Regions from separate parts of the Mesorhizobium sp. GW821-FHT04C10 genome, predicted to be linked through region 2. Evidence: predicted binding sites of a transcription regulator. Region 2 holds the regulator's gene; each other region holds the start of a gene.

What was found. Region 2 encodes PhoB, which activates phosphate uptake and scavenging genes when phosphate is short. Its sites were predicted from a motif close to TGTCATNNANCTGTCAT; they were not measured.
Region 1: AC07UC_RS17905 (esterase-like activity of phytase family protein) is a predicted target of PhoB. The motif match lies at 2,439-2,455, and genes of this name have one in related genera.
Region 3: AC07UC_RS20990 (PhoX family protein) is a predicted target of PhoB. The motif match lies at 2,447-2,463, and genes of this name have one in related genera.

Annotation. Positions count from the first base shown of each region.
Region 1 is NZ_JBWKTL010000001.1:3,701,325-3,705,456, forward strand. It holds gene AC07UC_RS17900 (L,D-transpeptidase) at 1-777, shown strand, start outside; gene AC07UC_RS17905 (esterase-like activity of phytase family protein) at 847-2,322, opposite strand; gene AC07UC_RS17910 (GcvT family protein) at 2,621-4,132, shown strand, end outside.
Region 2 is NZ_JBWKTL010000001.1:1,674,111-1,678,242, forward strand. It holds gene pstB (phosphate ABC transporter ATP-binding protein PstB) at 1-675, shown strand, start outside; gene phoU (phosphate signaling complex protein PhoU) at 701-1,408, shown strand; gene phoB (phosphate regulon transcriptional regulator PhoB) at 1,531-2,220, shown strand; gene AC07UC_RS08165 (ROK family protein) at 2,560-3,804, opposite strand; gene xylF (D-xylose ABC transporter substrate-binding protein) at 4,076-4,132, shown strand, end outside.
Region 3 is NZ_JBWKTL010000001.1:4,340,661-4,344,792, reverse strand. It holds gene urtB (urea ABC transporter permease subunit UrtB) at 1-233, opposite strand, end outside; gene urtA (urea ABC transporter substrate-binding protein) at 348-1,628, opposite strand; gene AC07UC_RS20995 (hypothetical protein) at 1,972-2,379, shown strand; gene AC07UC_RS20990 (PhoX family protein) at 2,519-4,132, shown strand, end outside.

The sequences.
Region 1 (4,132 bases), 2.0 Mb from region 2:
TTTTCCGAGCGCCTGAGCCGGCGCGCGTTTTTGGGTGCGTCCGCCTTGGGCGCGGCTTCTGTTGCTCTTTCAGCGTGCACCACGACGGAGGTGGTGACGCCGCCGCCGCCCGTGGCAGCGCCGCCGCCCGATCAGGCGTTCGGCGACACCGTCAGCATGTACGCGGCGCGCACCGACGAGGGCTACCAGCTGCCGGCAATCCCGGTGGCCAAGCTCGATCCGAAGTTCGTGCGCCAGGTCGTGGCCGACCCGACCGGAGAAAAACCCGGCACCATCGTCGTCGATGTCTCCGAGCACTTCCTGTATCTAGTGCGCGACGGCGGAAAGGCGATCCGCTACGGCGTCAGCCTCGGCAAGGCTGGTTTTGGATGGACCGGCAGCGCCGTGGTCCAGGCGAGGAAGAAGTGGCCGGTGTGGACGCCGCCGCCGGAAATGATCCAGCGCCGGCCGGAACTGGCGAAATACAAGGACGGCATGCCGCCCGGTCCGCAGAGCCCGCTGGGCGCCCGCGCCCTCTATCTCTTCCGCGACGGCAAGGACACGATGTACCGGCTGCACGGCACGCCGGAGTGGGATTCCATCGGGAAGAACGCGTCGTCGGGCTGCGTGCGCTTCATGAACCAGGACATCATCGACCTCTACAGCCGCGTCAACGGCCCCGCACAGGTCTTCGTGCGCCCAAACCTGTCGGCCGCCGGCAAGATCATGCCCGTGTCGAGCAGGACGGCCGAGCCGATCGATGCAGGCGTGCCGAAGGACGCGGAGTTCTTGAAGTAGGCGTCCTCACGGTCAGCCGTTTGAGGTCGTTCAGGCGGACGCGCCGGGCGCGCCCGCCTTTTTTATGCGTTACTTCTTGGCGAGGCCGGGAAGCGTGACCTGATAAACCAGGAACATGGTGTCGACATTGGCGCCGTCGTCGGCCTTGTAGGGCGCGCCGACCTGGAAACCGTCCTGGGCGAGGAAGTCGTTGTCATTGGCGACGAACAGGAAGTAATCGTCGGGCAGCTTCGGATCGAGCACGCTGGCCAGCGACATCGCTTCCCACTTCTCGGACAGGTTGTTGTGGTCGTTCGGGGCGCCATTGTGCAGGCCGAAGCGGCCAAGCTCGGCATTGTCGTTGATGTCGATGAACGGGGTCAGCTTGGCCGGCGTCACCGACGGGTCGAGTACGCCCTTGGGGGCGAGCGGCTTGTCAGCGGCGTCGAAAGGACCGCCGGCGATGTCGGTCGCGGACGAGACATCGACGATGCTGATTTCGCGGTAGAGCGATGTATCGCCCTTCAGGCCCTGGCCGTTGCCGCTGTCGCGCGCCAGCATCAGGAACGCCGTGTCGGACAACGCCACGATCTCGCTCTGGGCGGCGACCTTGGTCTTGCCCTTGGCGTCCTTGAACACCGGCAGCGGCACGACATATTCGTGCGCCAGCTTGAGATGGGCGAGGTCTGAGGCATCATAGACCAGCGCCCGTGTGTTCTGCCGGGTCGAAGCTGAATCGCCACCGTCCTGCCTGGTCGCCGACTGCAGCACGGCGATCAGGAACTTGCCGTCCGGGGTCATCGCCATGCCTTCCAGGCCCTGGTTGTTCTGGCGGCCGGTATCGGGATCCTTCGGATCGGGTTCGGCGGCACCTGGACCGGGATTGTCAGAGGAGAAGTTCGGCGCGCCCTTGCGCATCGGCACCAGCGCCGCCGGCGGCTGGGTCGCCGACATCAGGCGGCCTTGCGCCGAGAACCGGTAGATATTCGGGCCATATTCATCGGAGATGAACATTGAACCGTCGGGCAGCCGCACGACCGCCTCGTTGTCGAGGGCGAGCTTGCCGTTGGTGGCGGCGGGCAGCATCGGCATGTCGCCAGCCGCCGCGCGCACATCCGACAGCGGATCGAGGCCGGTGGCATCAGTGCCCTTGTCGTCGGTGAGCAGCAAGGTGTCGGCAAGCGTTGCCTTCACGCCTGTCTGCTCCTGGCCAGCAGCACCTGGTGCTGCCGGCGTGAACTCGATGCCGATGGTGTTGAGGCGCGGCCGGTAGTCGGTGGTGCCGGCGACATTGTAACCGCGATCCGGCAGCAACCAGAGCGACCCCTTGTAGGTGCCCGCGTCATGCGTCCAGCCGGCGGTGTCGAGCGACATGCCGGAGCCTGAGCCGAACGTCTCGCCGAACTTGTCGCGCTGGGCGGCAGGAATGCGGCCGACGCCGACCAGGCCCTTGTTGACAAAGCTGGTGGCTCCGACGGTCGCGGTGCTGTCGGCGAGCGCCGGCGTCAAGGCGGTGAACAAGGCCAGCGCGACGCCGAGCGAGACGGTTCGGTGCAGGTGTTTCATGGATGGTCCTCTTGGTGACGGATGTGCCGGAGCGGCCGAAGAACGAAAAAGCTCAAAGGGGGCGGCACATCGATGATGCCGCGCGCCGCCCCCCGAAAGCGGTCTACGGCGCGAACATGATGCTTGCGTGACAGGGGCGGCACGTATGCCGACCGGCGTGTTCATTGCCCTGCGAGGACATGCGCCCGGGGCGAGAATTCGATCAATCCCGCATCCATTTGGGGCAGGCAAGCGCAGCACTGGACACTTATGTACAGCGCGTATATGGTGCCGCTTCTGACAGACCGGGAGGGAAGCCTTGAAGCCGCACTACCGCGCAGTCGTCATCGGAGGTGGAGTGGTCGGCGCCTCGGTGCTCTACCATCTGACGCGGTTCGGCTGGTCCGATGTGGCGCTGATCGAGCGGGCTGAATTGACGGCCGGTTCGACCTGGCATGCGGCGGCCGGATTTCATGCGCTCAATGCCGATCCCAACGTCGCGGCGCTGCAGGATTACACCATCAACCTCTATCGCGAGATCGAGTCCGAGTCCGGCCAGGACATCGGCCTGCACATGACCGGCGGCGTCAATATCGCCAGCGACCCGCAGCGCTGGGAGTGGCTGAAATCGGCCTGGGCGGTGTTCCAGTCGGTCGGCATCGAAAGCGCGCGGCTGGTGACCCCGGAAGAGATCAAGGCGATCTGCCCGATCGTCGATGTCACCGGCGTGCTCGGCGGCCTGCATGATTCCAACGAGGGTCATCTCGACCCCTACGGCACCACGCATGCCTATGCGGGTGCCGCGAAGAAGCGCGGGGCCGAGGTGATCCTGCGCAACCGTGTCGTCGAGTTGAAGTCTCGCGCGGACGGTCACTGGGACGTCGTCACCGAACAGGGCACGATCGTCGCCGAGCATGTCGTCAACGCCGGCGGGCTGTGGGCCAAGCAGCTCGGCCGCATGGCCGGCGTCGACCTGCCGGTGACGCCTATGGAGCACCATTATTTCGTCACCGAGGACATTCCGGAGATCGCGGCACTGGACCGGGAAATCGGCATCGCCGTCGACCTCGACGGCTTTTCCTACCTCAGGCAAGAGCGCAAGGGCGTGCTGCTCGGCGTCTACGAGCAGAACCCGAAGCATTGGAACATGGACGGCGCGCCCTGGGATTACGGGATCGAACTGATCCCGGAAGACATCGACCGCATCAGTCCCGAACTCGCCAAGGCGCATGAGCGCTTTCCCTGCCTGGCCAGCGCCGGCATCCGCAAATGGGTCAACGGCGCCTTCACCTTCACGCCGGACGGCAACCCGATCGTCGGACCGGTGCGCGGCCTGAAAAACTACTGGGTCGCCTGCGGCGTCATGGCCGGCTTCAGCCAGGGCGGGGGCGTCGGCAAATCGCTTGCCGAATGGATGATTTACGGCGAACCACAGGCCGACATTTTCGGCATGGACATTGCCCGCTACGGCGCCTTCGCCGCCAATCGCGAATATCTCAAGCAAACGACGCGGCAGTTCTATTCGCGCCGTTTCGTCATGACCTTTCCCAATGAGCGTCTGCCAGCCGGCAGGCCCTTGAAACGCCCGGGCGCCTATGACGGCATGAGCGCCGCGGGTTGCGAATGGACGGCGTCGTGGGGGCTGGAAATCCCGGCCTATTTCGCGCCGATGGGTTTTCGCGAGAACACCACGCTCAAACGCTCCAATGCCTACGACATCGTCGGCGACGAGGCGCTGCAGGTCCGGCGTGCCGCCGGCCTCGTCGATATCTCGGCCTATTCACGCTATGCGGTGTCCGGGCCGAGTGCCGAAGCATGGCTCGACCGGCTG
Region 2 (4,132 bases):
CCCGAGCGCAGCGTCACCGCCTTCATCGGCCCTTCCGGTTGCGGAAAGTCGACGCTGCTGCGCGTCTTCAACCGCATCTACGAGCTCTACCCCAAGCAGACCGCCGAGGGCCAGGTGCTGCTCGACGGCCAGAACGTTCTCGACCGCTCGCAGGACCTCAACCTTTTGCGCACCAAGATCGGCATGGTGTTCCAGAAGCCGACGCCGTTCCCGATGTCGATCTACGAGAACATCGCCTTCGGCGTCAGGCTCTATGAGAAGATCAGCAAGGCCGAGATGGACGGTCGTGTCGAGCAGGCGCTGAAGCGCGCCGCTTTGTGGACCGAGGTCAAGGACAAGCTCAATGCCAGCGGCCTCAGCCTGTCGGGCGGCCAGCAGCAGCGGCTGTGCATCGCCCGCACGGTGGCGGTGAAGCCGGAGGTCATCCTGCTCGACGAGCCGGCCTCCGCGCTTGATCCGCTGTCGACCGCCAAGATCGAGGAACTGATCGACGAGCTGCAGGCCGACTACACGATCGTCATCGTCACCCACAACATGCAGCAGGCGGCGCGCGTCTCGAAGCAGACCGCCTTCATGTATCTTGGCGAACTGGTCGAATTCGACCGCACCGAGAAGATCTTCACGTCGCCTCGCGAGAAGCGCACGCAAGACTACATCACCGGCCGCTTCGGCTGATCGCACGCATACGAGGACCAGGATCATGGCCGAACATACAGTCGCAGCCTTCGACGAGGATCTCGGACAGATCAGCAGGCTGATCAGCGACATGGGCGATCTCGCCGGTTCGATGGTCGGCGGCGCCACCAAGGCGCTGCTGAATTCCGACAACGCGCTGGCACAGCGCGTAGTCTCCGACGACGCCATCATGGATGCGCGCCAGCGCGAACTCGACGATCGCGCCATCACGCTGATCGCCAAGCGCCAGCCGATGGCCGACGATCTGCGCCATGTCGTCGGGTCGATCCGCATGGCCGGTGACCTCGAACGCATTGGCGACCTTGCCAAGAACATCGCCAAGCGCGTCGGCACCGTCGGTCTCAACGCAACGCCGCGCGACCTGTCGCATTCCATCGACGCCATGGCGCAGCTGGTGCTGATCCAGGTGCAGGGCGTGATCGAGGAGTATGCGGCGCGCGACGCCGCCGCGCTTGCGAAGCTGCGCGCCGACGACGAACGCATCGACGTCAAGTACACCTCGGTGTTCCGCGAACTGCTGACCTACATGATGGAGGATCCGCGCAACATCACCGCTTGCACGCATCTGTTGTTCTGCGCCAAGAATCTCGAACGCATCGGCGACCATGTGACCAACATCGCCGAGAACGCGTACTATGTCCTGACCGGCACGCAACTGCCCGCCAACCGCCCCAAACAGGACGAGACGGCGATGTCGGCGCCGGCGGCTTGAGCGTTGGAGCGGTTCATCGTTTCGCGGAAACGCCGACCCGCTCTATCTCTTTGTTTCACGCAATTCAGGATGGAAAACCGCTACACATTTTTTCCTGGGATTGCTTTAGAGGTGACCAGTCAATGATCGCACCACGCATCATGGTGGTGGAGGACGAGGAGCCGCTCGGCGTGCTCCTCCGCTACAATCTGGAATCGGAAGGTTATCAGGTCGAGGTGGTAACCCGCGGCGATGAAGCCGAAATCCGGCTGCAGGAAAACGTGCCCGATCTCCTGGTGCTCGACTGGATGGTGCCGGCGGTGTCCGGCATCGAACTCTGTCGCCGGCTAAGAATGCGCCCCGAGACCGAACGGCTGCCGATCATCATGCTGACCGCGCGGGGTGAAGAAAGCGACCGCGTGCGCGGCCTTTCGACCGGTGCCGACGACTATCTGGTCAAGCCGTTCTCGACGCCGGAATTCATGGCCCGCGTCAAGGCGCTGCTGCGCCGCGCCAAGCCGGAAGTGCTGTCCAGCGTGCTCAAGGTCGGCGACATCGTGCTCGACCGTGAATCGCACCGAGTCTACCGCAAGAAGAGCGAGATCCGGCTCGGGCCGACCGAATTCCGCCTTCTGGAATTCATGATGCGCCATCCCGGCCGCGTCTTCTCGCGCAGCCAACTGCTCGACAATGTCTGGGGTGAGACGATCTATATCGACGAGCGCACCGTGGACGTGCATGTCGGCCGCCTGCGCAAGGCGGTCAACAATGGCCGCATGCCCGACGTCATCCGCACCATCCGTGGGGCAGGCTACGCGATCAGGGAAGATTAGAGCCTTGAGGCGGAAGCGTTGATAGGTTGAATGTGTCCACTCCCGGGTCACACGCATTGACAATTGGCTGAGACGCTCATGGCCTCGTCATCTTTGGGCGAAGCAAGGAGCGCAGCGACGCGGCGCGGACCCCTGGAGCTGCTCTGCAGCCCAAGGATCCATGCCGCGACCTCAAAGCGTTGCCACGGCGCAAGTTCTGCTCCGCTGCACTGCGTGGCATAGGTCACGGAATGGATCCCAGGGTCTCCGCGACGGAGCTTCGCTCCTGCTCCGCCCACGGATGACGACGGCCAATCTCCAAGTAAGCGAGGGTCTACGGCATCAACGACGAATGCCAGCTCAGGCAACGCTCTTCCCGGCACTGCCTCTTGCCTGCACGCCCGGCGCGAAGATCTCCTGATCGACGAAGGTCAGTGCGCGCATGGCGCAGCCCTCGCGGATCAGGGGCAACTCGTTCGGTTCGGTGTCGAACGAAATCGATTTCGAGTGCTGGCCGCCGGCGGTCTGGGCGATCGCCTCGCGCAATGCCGGCTCGATCAGGTCGAAGGCGGCGGCGCTGACGCCGACCATGGCCACGGGGGCGGGATCGATCAGCGCAAACAGGCTGCCGAGGCCATAACCCAGTGCTTCTCCGGCCTTGCGATAGGCTTCGCGCTCGGGCCCGGCTCGTTCCCGCGCCGTCGTCGCCAATGCCCGCATCTGCGCGTCGCTGACGTCGGCGACCGGTTCGGTGTCCTCGCCAAGCTGCCTGGCATTGCGCCAGATGGCGTAGTTGCCGGCATAGGCCTCGACGCAGCCGCGCCGCCCGCAGCGGCAGAGCGCGCCGCCTGGCCGATGGATCATGTGGCCGAACTCGCCGCCCGACGAATGGGTGCCGGTGAACAGCTCGCCCTTCAGCACAAGGCCCATGCCGATGCCGTGCGACAAAAGGATGGCGATGAAGTCGTCGCGGTAGCGTTCGGGGTCGCGCCAGCGCAGCGCCACCGCCATCATGTTGCAGTCGTTCTCCATGGTGGCCGGGATGCCGAACTCGGCTTCCAGTATGTCGGCGAAGGCGATGTCGGTCTGCGGCGTGATCGGCGACCACAGCATGGCCCTGGCCTTGGTGTCGGTGATGCCCTGGATCGCCAGCGCGATGCGGGCGACGCTGCGTACGTCGATATCGGGATCCTCGAGGCGCCGCCGTACAATGGCGACGCATTCACCGATCAGCGCCTCGCGCGACATGGTCAGCGTGTCCAGCCGGCGCTGTTCCTCCGATATCACCTGGCCGGCATAGTCGATGACGGCGACGGACAGGAAATTCAGCGACAGCACCACAGTCATGATGGCCGCGGCCTCCGGGTTGAGGCCGAGGCCGACCTGTGGCCTGCCGCGTTTGAGCGCACCGGCCTCGCTCGGCTTGCCCTCGACCAGGATGCCTTCGCCGATCAGGTCGGAAGAGATCGCCGATATGGTTGAATGGCTGAGGCCGGTGGTCGCGGCGATCTCGGTGCGCGACGGTTGGCCGGCCCGGCGCACGGCCGCAATCACCATGGCGCGGTTGCGCCGGCGCAGATCGTCGTGGCGGATTCCGACCGACATACTTTCCCACATCCTCCCCGTCGCCGTGGTTCTTCCTGCCCCTCGAACACTGCCGGTGACTGGGGCAAATACTGGCAGAAGCGGCTGGTGCTGTCATTTATTTATTGCGAGGCTCGAAAAAAAGTCCACGACACCTCAAGATCCATCAGAATCGATGTTGACAGCGTTCCGACGATGGATCAGTATTTTTTTTGAGGCTCGAAAAAATAGAGCCTCTGTGCCGGCCTTCGGGTCAGTTTGGTCGCGCCATACGCGGCGCAGGGAGGATATCATGAAGAGATTCACGGCCGCCATCCTGGCGGGTGTCGCCATGTCGCTGACGCTTGCG
Region 3 (4,132 bases), 2.7 Mb from region 2:
GAATCGGCCTTGCGGATATAGAGATTGCCATCCGCGAGTGCGGAAAGCGGGGCCTCCACGGCCGGGTCGCCGGTGGCCGCCAGTTCGTGAACGACAGTTCCGATCTCCGAAAAACCCTTGGCCGTCGCGAATTTGGCGATGATGCCACGCAGATCGGCTTCGCCTGCCCCCGATGACGAAAGCGTCGCCAGCAGGAACAACAGCGTCAGCCCAATCATGCGGAACAGGTTCATCGCTTCAGGTGACTTCCGAAAGGTTGATTTCGCGCCCGGGCGGACTGGAGGAGAAAGCCCGCCCGGCGCGCTTGCGGTCATGGGCCTGGACCGGATGGTCCAGGCCGGGGAGGATCAGTTCGTTCCCTTGCCGCCGCACTTGCCCGTGGCAACGTTGAAGTTGCCGCAGGACAGGGGCGCGCGCCAATCGGAGATCAGGTTCTTGGAGTCCGGCAGGTAATCGGACCATTCGTCACCCATGACCAGGCCAGGCGTCCGCGAAACCGTCTCGAACTGGCCGTCGGCCTGGATTTCGCCGATCAGCACCGGCTTGGTGATGTGGTGGTTCGGCATCATCGTCGAATAGCCACCGGTCAGGTTCGGCACGGAAACACCGATCATGGCGTCGATGACCTTGTCCGGATCGGTGGTGCCGGCCTTTTCGACCGCCTTAACCCACATGTTGAAGCCGATATAGTGGGCTTCCATCGGGTCGTTGGTGGTGCGCTTGTCGTTCTTGATGAACTTGTGCCAGTCGGCGATGAACTTCTTGTTTTCGGGCGTGTCGACGCTCTCGAAATAGTTCCATGCGGCGAGATGGCCAACCAGCGGCGCGGTGTCGAGACCGGCCAGTTCTTCCTCGCCCACCGAGAAGGCCATGACCGGGATATCCTCGGCCTTGATGCCCTGGTTGCCGAGTTCCTTGTAGAACGGCACGTTGGCGTCACCATTGACGGTCGAGACGACGGCGGTCTTCTTGCCGGCCGAGCCGAACTTCTTGATCGCCGAGACTTCGGTCTGCCAGTCGGAGAAACCGAACGGCGTGTAGTTGACCATGATGTCTTCGGCCGCCACGCCCTTCGACTTCAGATAGGCCTCGAGTATCTTGTTGGTGGTGCGCGGATAGACGTAGTCGGTGCCTTCCAGCACCCAGCGCTTCACCGAGCCGCCATCCTCGCTCATCAGGTAGTCGACCGCCGGAATGGCCTGCTGGTTCGGCGCGGCACCGGTGTAGAAGACGTTGCGCTCGCTCTCCTCGCCCTCATACTGGACGGGGTAGAACAGGATGTTGTCGAGCTCGGAAAACACCGGCAGCACCGATTTGCGCGACACCGAGGTCCAGCAGCCGAACACCGCCGCGACCTTGTCCTTCGAAATCAGCTCGCGTGCCTTCTCGGCGAACAGCGGCCAGTTGGACGCCGGATCGACGACAACGGCTTCAAGCTTCTTGCCGAGCAGGCCGCCCTTGGCGTTCTGCTCGTCGATGAGCATCAGCATGGCATCCTTCAGCGTCGTCTCCGAAATCGCCATGGTCCCCGACAGCGAATGGAGAATGCCGACCTTGATCGTGTCGTCCGCCGCCTTGGCGGGAGCTGAAATCAACAGGCCAGCGGCGACCACGCTTGCCGAGAACATTTTTGTTATTGTCGAGAAATTACCCCTCATACGGAAGACTCCCAAGCTGGTTGATTGCACCGCACCAATGCAATGCAACCCCCATGCCAACCGCTGTGCGGATGCCGAAAAACGGCAAATAGGCAAATATTATCAGACTGTTATTATATTAGACGGAACAAACAAAGGAGAGCCGGTTAAAAATTGGTTGAGGGAAATTTGCGCAACGCACAAGGCATCTGCCTAATTTTCGCCCAATTTGGCCAAATGCCTAGATTTTGATCGCCACACACGGGGCACGGACGACAAATGTTGCGGTACGGCGCAAAAATGGGGCAAGCTCGCGTCTCAACCGAGCAACGTCATGGCATCCCTGATTTATCGCATTTTCATCGGCATGGTGCTTCTGGCGGCAGCGACCGGGATCGCACGAGCCGACTTCAGCGACGGCAAGATGCCCGATGGCACCTATCACTGCGAGGTCTACCTGCTCGGCATGTTCATCAACCTCGGCGACATCACCATCAAGGGCAATGTCTACACTGGTCCGGTCACCTTCGGGGCCGCCCAGCAGGGCTACAACTACCAGATGGATGCAAACGGCGTGATCTCCTGGCTGGGACCGCTCGGCGGCTATACGGCGGGCGGCAACTCGCTGTCGCTGACCCAGGCAACGCTGGACGGCCAGAGCCCGCCCTCCTTCGACATCATCATGAAGCAGCCCGATGGCGCCTTCACCGCGTCGACCTGCACCAAGGGAGGCAATCCGTAGGCCCTGCCTTGGCGGGTGCCGCTTCCGTGCGGGCTGCCTGCCCTTCTGCTGCAAGCCCGCCCTCTCATGTCATCTGGATGTTGCCGAAGCTGGATAGGCAGCGGTGCGCCGTCACCCATCCACATCGAGAGGCAGACACATGGCCAACTTCCCGTTTTCGTCCTCCCCTGTCATTCGCGAAATCATCGCCGAGCGCGTCTCGCGCCGCACGCTCCTCAAAGGCAGCCTCGCTTCCGGCGCGTTGATCGCCGGCGGCGGCTTTGTCGGCTCGTTGTTCGCCGGCGAGACACATGCCGCCGCGCTTTCCACACTGGGCTTTCCCGAACTGAAGCGGGTCTATGACAAGACCCATGCCGCCGCCGAAGGCTATGAAACGACAATCGTCGCACGCTGGGGCGATCCGCTTGTCGCCGGCCTGCCGGATTTCGACGGCAACACGGTCGCGGCCACCGAGCAGGAAAAGCGTTTCGGCTACAATTGCGATTACATTGCCTTCCTGCCGTTGCCCAAGGGCTCGGTGAACTCCGATCACGGCCTGCTTTGCGTCAACAACGAATACATCTCGCCCAATGTCATGTTTCCCGGCATGACCGAGGACGACGCCGGCAAGACAATGAGCAAGGAGCAGGTCGATCTCGGCCTGGCGGCGATGGGCCACTCGATCGTCGAGGTCATGTTCAAGGACGGCAAGTGGCAAACCGTCGAGGACAGCCCGCTCAATCGCCGCATCACGGCCAACACCGAGATGACCGTTTCCGGGCCGGCAGCCGGCCACGCGCTGCTCAGGACGTCCGCCGACGCGACCGGCACGAAGGTGCTCGGCACCAGCTACAATTGCAGCGGCGGCTTTACCCCATGGGGCACCGTGCTGACCTGCGAGGAAGGCGTTTCCGATCTGTTCGGGGGCGACCCGAAAAAGGCACCGACCGCGGACATTCTCGACCGCTATGGCTTTGATGGCTCCGATATCTATGGCCGTGGCCGTTTCCATGACCGCTTCAACATCGACAAGGAACCGAACGAGCCTAACCGCTTCGACTGGGTGGTCGAGATCGACCCTTATGATCCCCAATCGAAGCCGGTGAAGCGCACGGCCCTTGGCCGCATGTCGCATGAGGCCTCCACGGTCGTGCTCAACAAGGACGGCCGCATCGTCGTCTACATGGGCGACGACGACTATTTCGAATACATGTACCGCTACGTCTCGAACAAGGCTTACGACAAGACGAATCCGGCTTCCGGCAACGGCCTTCTGGACGATGGCGTGCTCTCGGTCGCCCGTTACGACGCTGATGGCTCGCTGACATGGCTGCCGCTGGTTCATGGCCAGGGCAAGCTCACCGCCGAGAACGGCTTCGCCGATCAGGCCGAGGTGCTGTTGAAGACAAGGCTAGCGGCGGACGCGCTCGGCGCGACCCCGATGGACCGGCCGGAGGACATCGAGACCAACCCGGTCACCGGCCGCGTCTACGCCGTCATGACCAAGAACAAGAAACGGGACGAATCCAAGGTCAATCCGGCCAACACGCGGCCCGAAAACCTCTGGGGTCATATCGTCGAGCTGATCCCGCCCGGTGGCCGTGGCGCCGAGGCCGACCACACATCAGACAAATACGCCTGGGACCTGTTCGTGCTCTGCGGCAACCCAAAGGACGCCAAGGTCGGCGCAACCTTCCATCCCGACACGTCGGACAATGGCTGGTTCGTCTGCCCCGACAACATCACCTTCGACCCTGCCGGCCGTCTCTGGGTG